DNA from 2 places in the Bilifractor sp. LCP21S3_A7 genome. Region 1 is predicted to be linked to the other one. Evidence: predicted binding sites of a transcription regulator. Region 1 holds the regulator's gene; the other holds the start of a gene.
What was found. The regulator NrdR, encoded in region 1, represses ribonucleotide reductase genes. The targets are predictions, from matches to a motif close to CACAANATNTTGTG.
Positions count from the first base shown of each region.

Region 2: the regulator NrdR is predicted to act here: its motif matches at 3,581-3,594, upstream of nrdD (anaerobic ribonucleoside-triphosphate reductase).

Region 1 covers NZ_JBQKGL010000001.1:82,333-88,351, reverse strand. Annotated here, with positions in the region: gene carB (carbamoyl-phosphate synthase large subunit) at 1-924, shown strand, start outside; gene ACTQ1O_RS00425 (undecaprenyl-diphosphate phosphatase) at 1,134-2,030, shown strand; gene ACTQ1O_RS00420 (COG2426 family protein) at 2,160-2,639, shown strand; gene nrdR (transcriptional regulator NrdR) at 2,928-3,377, shown strand; gene ACTQ1O_RS00410 (transposase) at 3,436-3,954, shown strand; gene ACTQ1O_RS00405 (aminotransferase class I/II-fold pyridoxal phosphate-dependent enzyme) at 4,210-5,424, shown strand; gene ACTQ1O_RS00400 (citrate/2-methylcitrate synthase) at 5,537-6,019, shown strand, end outside.
Region 2 covers NZ_JBQKGL010000006.1:197,391-203,409, reverse strand. Annotated here, with positions in the region: gene ACTQ1O_RS07585 (IS200/IS605 family accessory protein TnpB-related protein) at 1-1,100, opposite strand, end outside; partial or broken gene tnpA (IS200/IS605 family transposase) at 1,117-1,544, opposite strand; gene proS (proline--tRNA ligase) at 1,769-3,208, shown strand; gene nrdD (anaerobic ribonucleoside-triphosphate reductase) at 3,682-5,916, shown strand.

The DNA of each region.
Region 1 (6,019 bases):
ATTCCGGGCATCATGCAGCATATCGAGCGGGCAGGCATACACTCCGGAGACAGTATCTCTGTGTATCCGGCAAAGGATCTTTCGGCAGAAATCAAGAAGAAAATTGAAACCGACACCCGGAAGCTCGCGAATGCCCTTCACGTTCTCGGAATGATCAACATCCAGTTTATTGTTTACAAGAACGAGGTATATGTGATTGAGGTAAATCCGAGATCCTCCCGCACGGTTCCTTATATCAGCAAGGTCACAGGTATTCCGATTGTACCGCTCGCGGCGCAGGTGATTCTCGGCCACAAGATCCGGGAGCTCGGATATGAGCCTGGCCTTCAGCCGGAGGCGGATTATATGGCAATCAAGATGCCTGTCTTTTCCTTCGAAAAGATCCGGGACGCGGATATCAGCCTCGGACCGGAGATGAAATCCACAGGAGAATGTCTGGGCATCGCGAAGTCCTTCAACGAAGCACTTTACAAGGCCTTCATCGGAGCAGGCGTCCGTCTGCCGAAATACAAGAACATGATCGTCACCGTCCGCGACAGCGAGAAGGAAGAGATCACTCCGATCATCAAGAGATTTGAAAATCTCGGATATAAGATTTTCTCAACCCGGGGAACTGCGAAATACCTGACAGAACATGGAGTTCATGCAGTTCCGGTTAATAAAATCGAACAGCCGAGTCCGAACCTCATGGATCTGATTCTCGGACATAAGATTGATCTGGTCATCGATATACCGGAACAGGGCGCGGAGCACTCCAGAGACGGATTTGTCATCCGCAGAAATGCCATCGAAACCGGCGTAAATGTCATCACCGCAGTAGATACGGCAAGAGCGCTGGCGACATCTCTGGAAAATACGGATATCAAGACGCTCGATCTGATCGATATCGCAAAGATTTTGAAACGAGGAAACAGAAACAAATAAGAGTCAGAGGACAATCCGGTTTTTACTGAAGATGTAAAGACCGGATTCCTTTGTTTACGCGAACAGTGAGCCGCAGCCGAATGCGAAGTATTCGTGTGCGGCGAGCGTCGCGATAGCGAGATAAAACTCGCGCAGCGTGTTTTATCTCGTTCACAGCAGCGTCTGCGTTTTCGAAGAGTTTAAACGATAAGAGTAAGGAAAAAGAAAAAATGTTTATTACACTGTTAAAAACGATTATACTGGGTATTGTGGAGGGAATTACCGAGTGGCTCCCGATCAGCAGTACCGGTCATCTGATTATCTTCCAGAAGATTCTGAATCTCGGAATGAGCAAGTCCTTTGTCAGCATGTTCGATGTCGTCATTCAGCTTGGCGCGATCATGGCTGTCGTTGTAATCTATTTCAAAAAACTTTGGCCCTTCCACACATCGAAGAATGCTCCGTCGAAGACGCAGTTCTCCAGTCCGCAGACAGAAGGCACTGCCGGAAGCTTCCAAAAATTTGCGGACCGGTATATCTACATGGACAGGATCGTGCTCTGGCTGAAGATTATTGTCTCGGTAATACCCGCGATCATCATCGGGTTCCCTCTGAATGACTGGATGGATGAGCATCTGTACAACCCGCAGGTGGTGTCCGCGATGCTGATTATCTATGGTATTCTGTTCATCCTCATCGAAAACCGGAACAAAAACAAGGATCCAAGAGTATCGAAAATCAGCCGGATTTCTTTCAAGGATGCCCTGTTTATCGGGATCTTTCAGTGCCTGGCTATGGTACCCGGGACTTCCCGCTCCGGTGCCACGATCATCGGCGGCATTCTGATCGGACTGTCCAGAACGACAGCGGCGGAATACACCTTCTATCTGGCCATTCCGACGATGCTTGGCGCTTCCGTGCTGAAGCTCGCGAAGTTCGGACTCGCCTTTACGGCGTTGGAAGCTGCAGTGCTTCTGCTAGGCTGTGTCGTTTCCTTTGTGGTATCGATTTTTGTCATCAAATTCCTGATGAATTATATCCGCAGACATGACTTCAAGGTATTTGGCTGGTACCGGATTGTACTGGGTGTCATAGTGATTCTTCTTGGAATCGCTGGTGCCATCTGATGTCCGGAAGGATTTGATGAGACATGGATAGTTATGCGGGTCCGTGGGAAAAACCGCAGATTTCATACGTATCCGTGAAAAAGAGACAAAGAAGATCATACAGAAAGATTATGCGTTCAGGAGAAAGCAATGTTTCGAAAATATCTCGTTACTTTTATCATCTCAATGGTTCCGATCGTTGAACTCAGAGGAGCAATCCCTGTCGCCGCAAAGATGGGCGTTCCGCTCCTTCACGCGTATATCATCGCGGTTATCGGAAATATGGTTCCGGTTCCATTCATTTATTTCTTTGCAAGGAAGATTCTGGAATGGGGCGCGGATAAGAAATACATCGGTAAATTTTTTACCTTTTGCCTGGAGAAAGGGAAAAAAGGCGGTGAAAAGCTGAAGGAAAAAGCAGGAAAGGGTCTGTTCGCCGCGCTTTTTATCTTCGTTGGCATTCCGCTTCCGGGAACCGGCGCGTGGACCGGCACACTGGCTGCGAGTCTTCTGGACATGGGATTCAAGGAGAGCGTTGTGGCCGTAATGCTCGGTGTTCTGCTTGCCGGAATCATCATGGGGCTGGCGTCGGCAGGTGTTCTCGGAGCGGCAGGACTTATTGCGGGATGAATTGAGCCCGGAATAACTCTTGCGGAGTGGTCGGACGTGCTCGGAGCAGCAGGCCTGATCACGGGATGAATGAGCCGGAAGGCAGGACAAGGTTATCTCTGACGTGTCAGATGTGAAGGAATGGGAACGATGTGTAATTGTCTGTCGTTCTTCCGGATTGGCATCATTCCTGCAGCGGACGAACGGGAACAGTGAAACAACCAGGGTTAAATTGCGTCACAAATTGGATATGCTTCGGATTGCCTGTGCTGTGCACTTTCGCAATCCCGGATTTTTGAGGGAATACAGATGAAATGTCCATATTGTAATCAGGATAACACAAGAGTCATTGATTCCAGACCGGTGGAGGAGGATAATTCCATCCGGCGCAGAAGGGTCTGCGATCATTGCGGCAAGCGGTTTACCACCTATGAAAAAATCGAAAACATACCGGTCATGGTGATCAAGAAGGACATGACGCGGGAACGTTACGACCGGAACAAGCTGTACAACGGTATCATGCTCGCCTGCAGAAAACGGATGGTCTCTGTCAAGCAGATGAATGACATTGTAGATCAGGTAGAAAATGAGATTTACAGCCGCGAGGACAAGGAAATCTCAAGCCACGAGATCGGAACCATGGTCATGGAAAGACTGAAGAATCTGGATCCTGTGGCATATGTAAGGTTTGCGTCCGTATATCGTGAATTCAAGGATGTGAACACCTTTATGGAAGAGCTCAAGAAACTGCTGAAGTAAAACGCAGGAACAGTTCTAGACCTGTTTCTCTGCGATCGAAAACGAAAGGCCCGAAGACATGGCATTTGTACAAAATACATATCAGCAGCTCTCGTTTGTCGATTCCCTGAATCATCTGAGTGAGCGGGAGAGGAAGCTGCTGGATCGTTCCTGGGCAAAACCGTTCGGGGATGATATTTTTCCGAAAATTGATGAACGAAAATTCGCGGATTTCTACAGTGACAGGAGTCCGAGACCGAATACACCGGTCAATATTGTGCTGGGAGGCATGCTGCTGGAAGAACTGCTGGACATGACAGACGATGAGATGATCGAGACGCTGAATTTTGATGTGAGATTTCAGTACGCCCTTCACACGACGGTTTATGACAGCCAGCCGTTCAGCACCAATACATTCCGGCGGTTCCGGGCCAGAAATGAGGCAAACACGGAAAAAACAGGTGAGGATCTTCTCGGCACATATATGAAGGAACTGATCTCGCTTGTGATGAACAGTGCGGACCCGAGGCTTAATCCACTTTTGAGACGGATCCGGGAAAAGAAACGGGCAGCAGGCGGAGCACCACAACGTGTATAAGGTGCGCGTTGCAAGAATTGAGTGTAAATGTTACAATATATTCTGATTGAAATTGAAAATGACGGGAATTAGCGCCACAATATATAGAATGACATGAGATATATAAAGACAGTTGCTCCGTTGCTTCACAACCCGTGCAGCTGCTGCATGTGACCGGCTTTGCCGGTCTGTAGCGGCGTTTGCCCCACCGTTTCATACTATGTATGAGCGGATGTGGCTGACTGCCCGTACATATTCATCTGGGGAGGTACAGTTATGAGACAGTTCAATAAATCATCAAAGCTGGATAATGTGTTATATGATGTCCGCGGCCCGGTTGTTGCAGAGGCGGCTCGCATGGAGGAGGACGGAAAGAAGATCCTGAAGCTGAATATCGGCAACCCGGCGACCTTCGGCTTTACAGCTCCGGATGAGGTGATCCACGATATGATGAGCAACCTCGCAGACTGTGAGGGATATTCTGACTCAAGAGGCCTTTTTTCCGCGAGAAAAGCGATCATGCAGTACTGTCAGCTGAAGAAAATTCCGAACGTTGAAATCAAGAACATTTACACCGGCAACGGTGTCAGCGAACTGATCAATCTGGCTCTTCAGGCACTTCTGGAGGATGGAGATGAGATTCTGATTCCGGCTCCGGATTATCCGCTGTGGACAGCCTGCGCGACGCTTGCGGGAGGCAAGGTTGTCCATTACATCTGTGACGAGCAGTCAGAATGGTATCCGGACATTGAGGATATCGAGAAAAAAGTTACCGACAAGACCAAGGCGATTGTCATCATTAACCCGAATAACCCGACGGGAGCCGTTTATCCGAAGGAGGTCCTGGAGGAGATTGTCAGAGTCGCGCGCGAGCATCAGCTCATCATTTTCTGTGATGAAATCTATGACCGACTCGTCATGGACGGCATCGGCCACACTTCCATCGCTTCACTGGCGCCGGATCTTTTTTGTGTGACCTTCTCCGGCCTTTCGAAATCCCATATGATTGCGGGTTTCCGCGTCGGCTGGATGGTTTTCTCGGGGAATCTTGAGATGGGAAAAGATTATCTGGAAGGCATCAACATGCTGTCCAATATGCGGCTCTGTTCTAATGTCCCGGCGCAGTCGATCGTCCAGACGGCTCTCGGCGGATATCAGAGCGTCGAGGAATATCTGGTTCCCGGAGGACGAATTTACGAACAGAGAGAGTGTGTGTACAATCTGCTGAAGGAAATTCCCGGTATTAGCGTTGTAAAGCCAAAGGCTGCATTCTATATTTTCCCGAAAATTGACACAGAGAAATTTAACATCACCGATGACATGAAGTTTGCCTATGATTTCCTTTATCAGAAGCAGGTACTGATCGTCCAGGGGACCGGATTCAACTGGATTGCGCCGGATCACTTCCGGATTGTATATCTGCCGCACAGAAGGACGCTCCGGTCTGCGTGCGCGAAGCTTGAGGAATTTCTTCAGTATTATCATCAGTGACAAATCTGGTCAGCAAAGAAGTTCTTTGGGACCGGAACGACAGATAACAGGTAAACGGTTCGCGGGAATGTCTGTCTTGAATCGATGACAACAGAGAACAGGAGTAAGAAGAATGAGTTTTCAGACGAAGGTTACGCCGGAGATTGTGGAGCTTGCAGAGGAATGCAAGGAGAATACAGGAATCGCGAAGGAGCTCTACGCAGAGTATGATGTTAAGAAAGGACTGCGTGATGTAAACGGTCAGGGCGTACGCGCGGGACTGACCAATATTTCAAACATTGTATCCTTTAAAAATATTGACGGGAACCGGGTTCCCTGTCCCGGAGAATTATATTACCGGGGAATCAACATCCATGATCTTACGGAGGGCTTCCTCCGTGAAAACCGCTTCGGGTTCGAGGAGGCGGCGTATCTCCTGCTTTTCGGAAGACTTCCGAAAAAAGAGGAGCTGGATGATTTCTGCGTTCTCCTTGCCAATCAGCGCTCACTTCCGAAGAATTTTGTCCGGGATGTCATCATGAAGGCGCCTGCAAAGGACATGATGAACACACTCTCGAGAAGTGTCCTGACGCTTTATTATTACGACAAGAACGCG
Region 2 (6,019 bases), on a different contig from region 1:
TTAAATCCACCAGCCTTTCCACGAAGAACTATGCCGCTTCCATCATATGCATATTTACTTGTTCCCCATGCACAGATATGACTGATTCTCATTCCTAATCTGTGGGCTTTATTTGTAACAATAGATTGAACTTCCTGACTTCGCCACATTTTGAGCTTCTGTTTTTTGGAACCACGGACTTTGCCATTTTGGTCCAGATGTTCAAATACTATGGTATCTGCATTATAGAGAACTGCTATATCCATAATATAATTAGCGGTCTTTGATGCAATGCCGTGGTTAATACCTTTTGCTTTAGCCCATAATCTCGGAGTTTTGTAGTTTCCATGCTGCTGTGCCTTTTTGATACGATTAATGCTATGCATCAGAGAGTCTGTTTCTTTAGGGAGTTTACAAAAATGTCTCCCGAGAATAGTGCCATCCGAACGCATTACAGAAATAGTAGCGGCTGTATTTATGCCTAGGTCTACGGAAACAATGGTCTTATCATATATGGATACCTCTTTAAGTGTAGTGCTTTCTTCAAATGGGAAATCCAAAAACCACTCCTTGCCACGTTTTTGAAGAGTAGGAGCGCACTGTCTCCTGTTTTTGCAATACCTGTATATATAATCCATGTCTGTTTTACGAAGGGCTACAGTAATCCAGTCCCATGTATTACGGACATAGACTTTAATCTGTGCAGCATAATCATCTGTCTGGTTGTACATTACAGTTCGGTACATTGATGGAAATACATATCCTGCTTTGGGATATAACGGCTCTTTGCCAGCAGGGTTTCCCCTCCAATTAGCCAGATTGCTTTTATAAGAGGATACTTTTCCGATGGCGTCGTTAATTGCACCGCGGCGCATATAACTTGGCATTTTATAGAATCTTAAATCAAAATCGTATTCAGGACTTGGATTATCCTTCGTGGCATGAACAAGACTTTCGATATATGTAAGTCTGCTCTGTCCTTTGAAAGTAACAACGGTATCCCATTTATCAATACAGACAGCAATAAGATAATCTACGGCACGCCTGTATATAGCAACAGTATCTTTGAATATATGGTTGTAATGCTTAATCTTAACGCTGTAAGTTGTGTATATCCGCATACCGCAGACCTCCTTCCTATTTAATCTTCTGAGAATTGATGTAGTCTGTAACCTGTTTTAGACTTCATCACTCACAGTAGCAACAAAGTATGATGGATTCCATAAATGACCACCCCAAAGTTTTTTCTTGATTTCAGGATGGTTTAAAAATAACCACCTTGCTGTATTGCCTTTAAGCACTTTAACAGCATCCGATAGCCGAAGTTGCGGTTTACAATCCACAAGCAGGTGTATATGATCGGGCATAATTTCCATGGCAATGATATTCATGTCTAAAGATTTAAGTGTTTCGAGGAGATAATTTCTAATATCCGTCTCTATTTCACCTATGAATATGGACTTCCTGTACTTTGTAGCCCATACGATATGATATTGCAGGGAATATACATAACCTCTACCATATGTAACATCTTTAGGTATTGAAAATATAGTATCTTTATCCATATAAATATTACACCATATGTGCACTAAAATTTCAAGGAAATGCCACCTAACTCATGACTAAAGTCACGAGCGTGCGGTGGCAAAATCGTCAAACGAAGCGGTACCGTCAGCCTTGACAACCATTTCTATTGAGGTTAGAATTTATGCTGATTGCGTTCACGAAGAAACCGCAACCACATTAAGTACCGTTATGTACAGGATCGATAAATAATCAGGAGTTCACTATGGCAAAGGATAAAAAATTAGTAGAGCAAATCACGTCGATGGAAGACGATTTTGCGCAGTGGTATACCGATGTCTGCGTCAAGGCCGATCTGATCGGATACACCAGCGTAAAGGGCTGCATGGCGATTAAACCCGCCGGCTATGCGATCTGGGAAAATATCCAGAATAATCTCGACGCCCGCTTCAAAGCGACCGGCGTTCAGAACGTATATATGCCGATGCTGATCCCGGAAAGCCTTCTCAACAAGGAGGCGGAGCTTGTGAAAGGCTTCGCTCCGGAGGTTGCTTGGATCACCCAGGGCGGATCCGAGAAGCTGACTGAGCGTCTCTGTGTGCGCCCGACTTCCGAGACACTGTTCTGCGATTTTTATGCAAAAGACATCCATTCCCACAGAGATCTTCCAAAATTATACAACCAGTGGTGTTCCGTTCTGCGTTGGGAGAAGACAACCCGTCCTTTCCTCCGCTCCCGTGAATTCCTGTGGCAGGAGGGTCATACTGCTCACGCAACCGCAGAGGAATCGGAAGAGAGAACCGTTCAGATGCTGAACGTCTATGCCGATTTCCTGGAGCAGGATATGGCTATCCCTGTAATTAAGGGACAGAAAACCGAGAAGGAGAAATTTGCAGGCGCAAAGCACACTTACACCGTCGAAGCCATGATGCACGACGGAAAGGCCCTTCAGTCCGGCACCAGTCACAACTTTGACGACATCTTCGCAAAGGCTTACGGCGTACAGTTCACAGACAAGGACAATACCCTCAAGTATGTGCATCAGACCTCCTGGGGAATGACCACCCGCGTCATCGGAGCCATGATTATGGTGCACGGAGACAACAGCGGTCTCGTACTGCCTCCTCATATCGCTCCGGTTCAGGTCATGATCATTCCGATCCGCCAGGATGCCGAGGGCGTCATGGACAAGGCTCTTGAAGTAAAAACTGCCCTTGCCGCTGCCGGCGTCCGTGTGAATCTCGATGATTCAGAGAAGAGTCCCGGCTGGAAGTTCTCCGAGCAGGAGATGCGCGGCATCCCGATCCGTATCGAGCTCGGACCGAAGGACATCGAGAAGGGTCAGGCCGTTCTTGTCCGCCGCGACACCCGCGAAAAGACCATCGTCCCGATCGAAGAGATCCCGCAGCAGGTTCCCGTTCTGCTTGAAACCATTCAGGCTGACATGTTCCGCCGCGCAAAGGAGCACCTGGACACCCATATCTATGACGCGACTGATTATGATACCTTCTGCAAAACTGTTGCAGAAAAGCCGGGCTTCGTGAGAGCGATGTGGTGCGGTGATGAAGCCTGTGAAAACAAGATCAAGGCAGATACCACTGCTACCTCCCGCTGCATTCCCTTCAAGCAGATCCGGATCAGCGACCGGTGTGTATGCTGCGGAAAGCCCGCGAAGCACGAGGTTATCTGGGCAAAGGCATATTAATAAAGACTCATACCTGTTGCCTTCGAAATCGCATCCGGGCTCTTTCGCGCGCTTCGCGTGCGTCGAGCCTTTCTGCGTTTTCGAAGAGCTCTCTTTTATTACTCTGTATAAGCTTCGCGTCACTTCGCAGCTCCGCAGCTTCCGTGCCGCTAACAGGTATTCGGATTTCGCGCATTCGCGCTTCATCCTCATACCTGTTGCCTTCGAAATCGCATCCGGGCTCTTTCGCACGCTTCGCGTGCGTCGAGCCCTTCTGCGTTTTCGAAGAGCTTATACACTAAAAAACGCTGAATTTACCGGAGATTTCTTGTGAACTTTTTTCGCAAGTTTCCCCTTCACATTCTGCAAGTGTTAGGTTATTATAGTAGGGCACACAAGATGTTGTGCCCTACTTTTTGTTTTTAACAAAATATAGTACATTCAAACAGGCAGAGTTCCAGAATCTGTTTTTTCACTACCCAGGGGGATTAGAAATGGAAAAGAAAGTTACGACAAATGTCATTAAACGAAATGGCGAAGAGGTCACCTTCGACATTACGAAGATCTGCAACGCAATTGCAAAGGCCAACAAGGAAGTCGACAAGATTCATCAGATGAACCCGTATCAGATCCAGGCGATTGCTGACAATGTCGCAGACCGTGTCAGCCAGTCGCCTCACGCGGTCAATGTCGAGGACATCCAGGACATGGTAGAGACCGGAATCATGGAGATGCGTGGCTTTGAGGTTGCGCAGAAGTATGTCCGCTACCGCTATAAGAGAACGCTCGCGAGAAAATCAAACACCACAGACGATGGTATTCTCTCGCTGATCGAGCAGAACAATGAAGAGGTGAAGCAGGAGAATTCCAACAAGAACCCTGTCATCAACTCCACCCAGCGTGACTACATGGCCGGAGAGGTCAGCAAGGATCTGACAAAGCGTATTCTCCTTCCGGAGGATATCGTACAGGCGCATGAGGCCGGAATCATTCATTTCCACGACTCCGATTACTACGCGCAGAAGGAACACAACTGCGACCTGATCAACCTCGAGGACATGCTGCAGAACGGAACTGTCATCAGTGAGACTCTGATTGAAAAGCCCCACAGCTTCTTCACCGCCTGCAATGTCACCACACAGATTGTCGCTCAGGTTGCCTCCAACCAGTACGGCGGTCAGTCCTTTACCCTCGCCCACCTCGCGCCCTTCGTCGACATCAGCCGGCAGAAGATCCGCAAGGAGGTTATCGCCGAGCGTCAGGAGTGCGGAGAGGACATGGATGAGAAGATTATCAACCTCATCACGGAGCGCCGTCTTGCGGAAGAAATCAAGAGCGGCATCCAGACCATCCAGTACCAGCTCATCACTCTGATGACCTGCAACGGACAGGCTCCCTTCGTTACCATGTTCATGTATCTGGATGAGGTTCCGGACGGGCAGACGAGAACCGATCTCGCCGCCATCATCCGCGAGGTTCTGATCCAGAGAATGCAGGGTGTCAAGAACGAGAAAGGTGTATGGATCACCCCCGCCTTCCCGAAGCTGATCTACGTTCTGGACGAGGACAACATTCATCCCGACTCAAAGTACTACTATCTGACCGAGCTTGCGGCTAAATGCACCGCTAAGCGCATGGTTCCCGACTACATCTCCGCAAAGAAGATGAAGGAATACAAGAACGGTGATGTATATCCCTGCATGGGATGCAGAAGCTTCCTCACACCGGACAACGAAAGTGTACCGGAAGGTCTCTGCGACAACGACAACAAATCCGGATCCAGAAATCACATCGACGGAAAGCACAAGTACTACGGCCGTTTCAACCAGGGCGTCGTTACCATCAATCTTGTTGATGTGGCCTGCTCCTCCAAAAAGGATATGGACAAGTTCTGGGAGATCCTTGATGAGAGACTTGAGCTCTGTCACCGTGCTCTCCGCTGCCGCCACGAGAGACTGCTGGGGACACCTTCTGATGTTGCCCCGATCCTCTGGCAGTATGGCGCGCTCGCGAGACTGAAGAAGGGTGAAACCATCGACAAGCTCCTGTACAACAACTACTCCACCATCAGTCTCGGATATGCAGGTCTCTATGAGATGTGCGTATACATGACCGGAAAGAGTCACACCGACCCTGAGGCAAAACCGTTCGCTCTCAAGGTTATGCAGCACCTGAATGACAAGTGCGCCGAGTGGCGTGCCGCGGAGCACATCAGCTACTCTCTGTATGGAACCCCGATGGAATCCACCACATACAAATTCGCAAAGTGCCTGCAGAAGCGCTTCGGTGTGATAAAGGATGTCACCGACCACAACTACATCACGAACAGCTATCATGTCAACGTCCGCGAGAAGATCGATGCCTTCCAGAAGCTTAAGTTCGAGGCCGATTTCCAGAAGCTTTCCCCGGGCGGAGCCATCAGCTATGTCGAGGTTCCGAACATGCAGGACAATATCCCTGCCGTAATCTCCGTGATGCAGTTTATCTACGACAACATCATGTACGCCGAGCTGAACACCAAGAGCGATTACTGCGAGGTCTGCGGTTATGACGGAGAGATCCAGATCAAGGAGGACAAGCACGGAAAACTGATCTGGGTATGCCCGAACTGCGGAAACACCGATCAGAGCAAGATGTCCGTCGCGCGCCGCACCTGCGGATACATCGGAACCCAGTTCTGGAACCAGGGCCGCACACAGGAAATCAAGGACAGAGTCCTTCATCTGTAATCTGTAATCTGTGTTCTATAGTGCTGTAATATACAGTAACGCCATACGATAAATCGTGCCACACACTGTATAAGCTGCGGATTGCTCCGTGCTGCGCACTGTA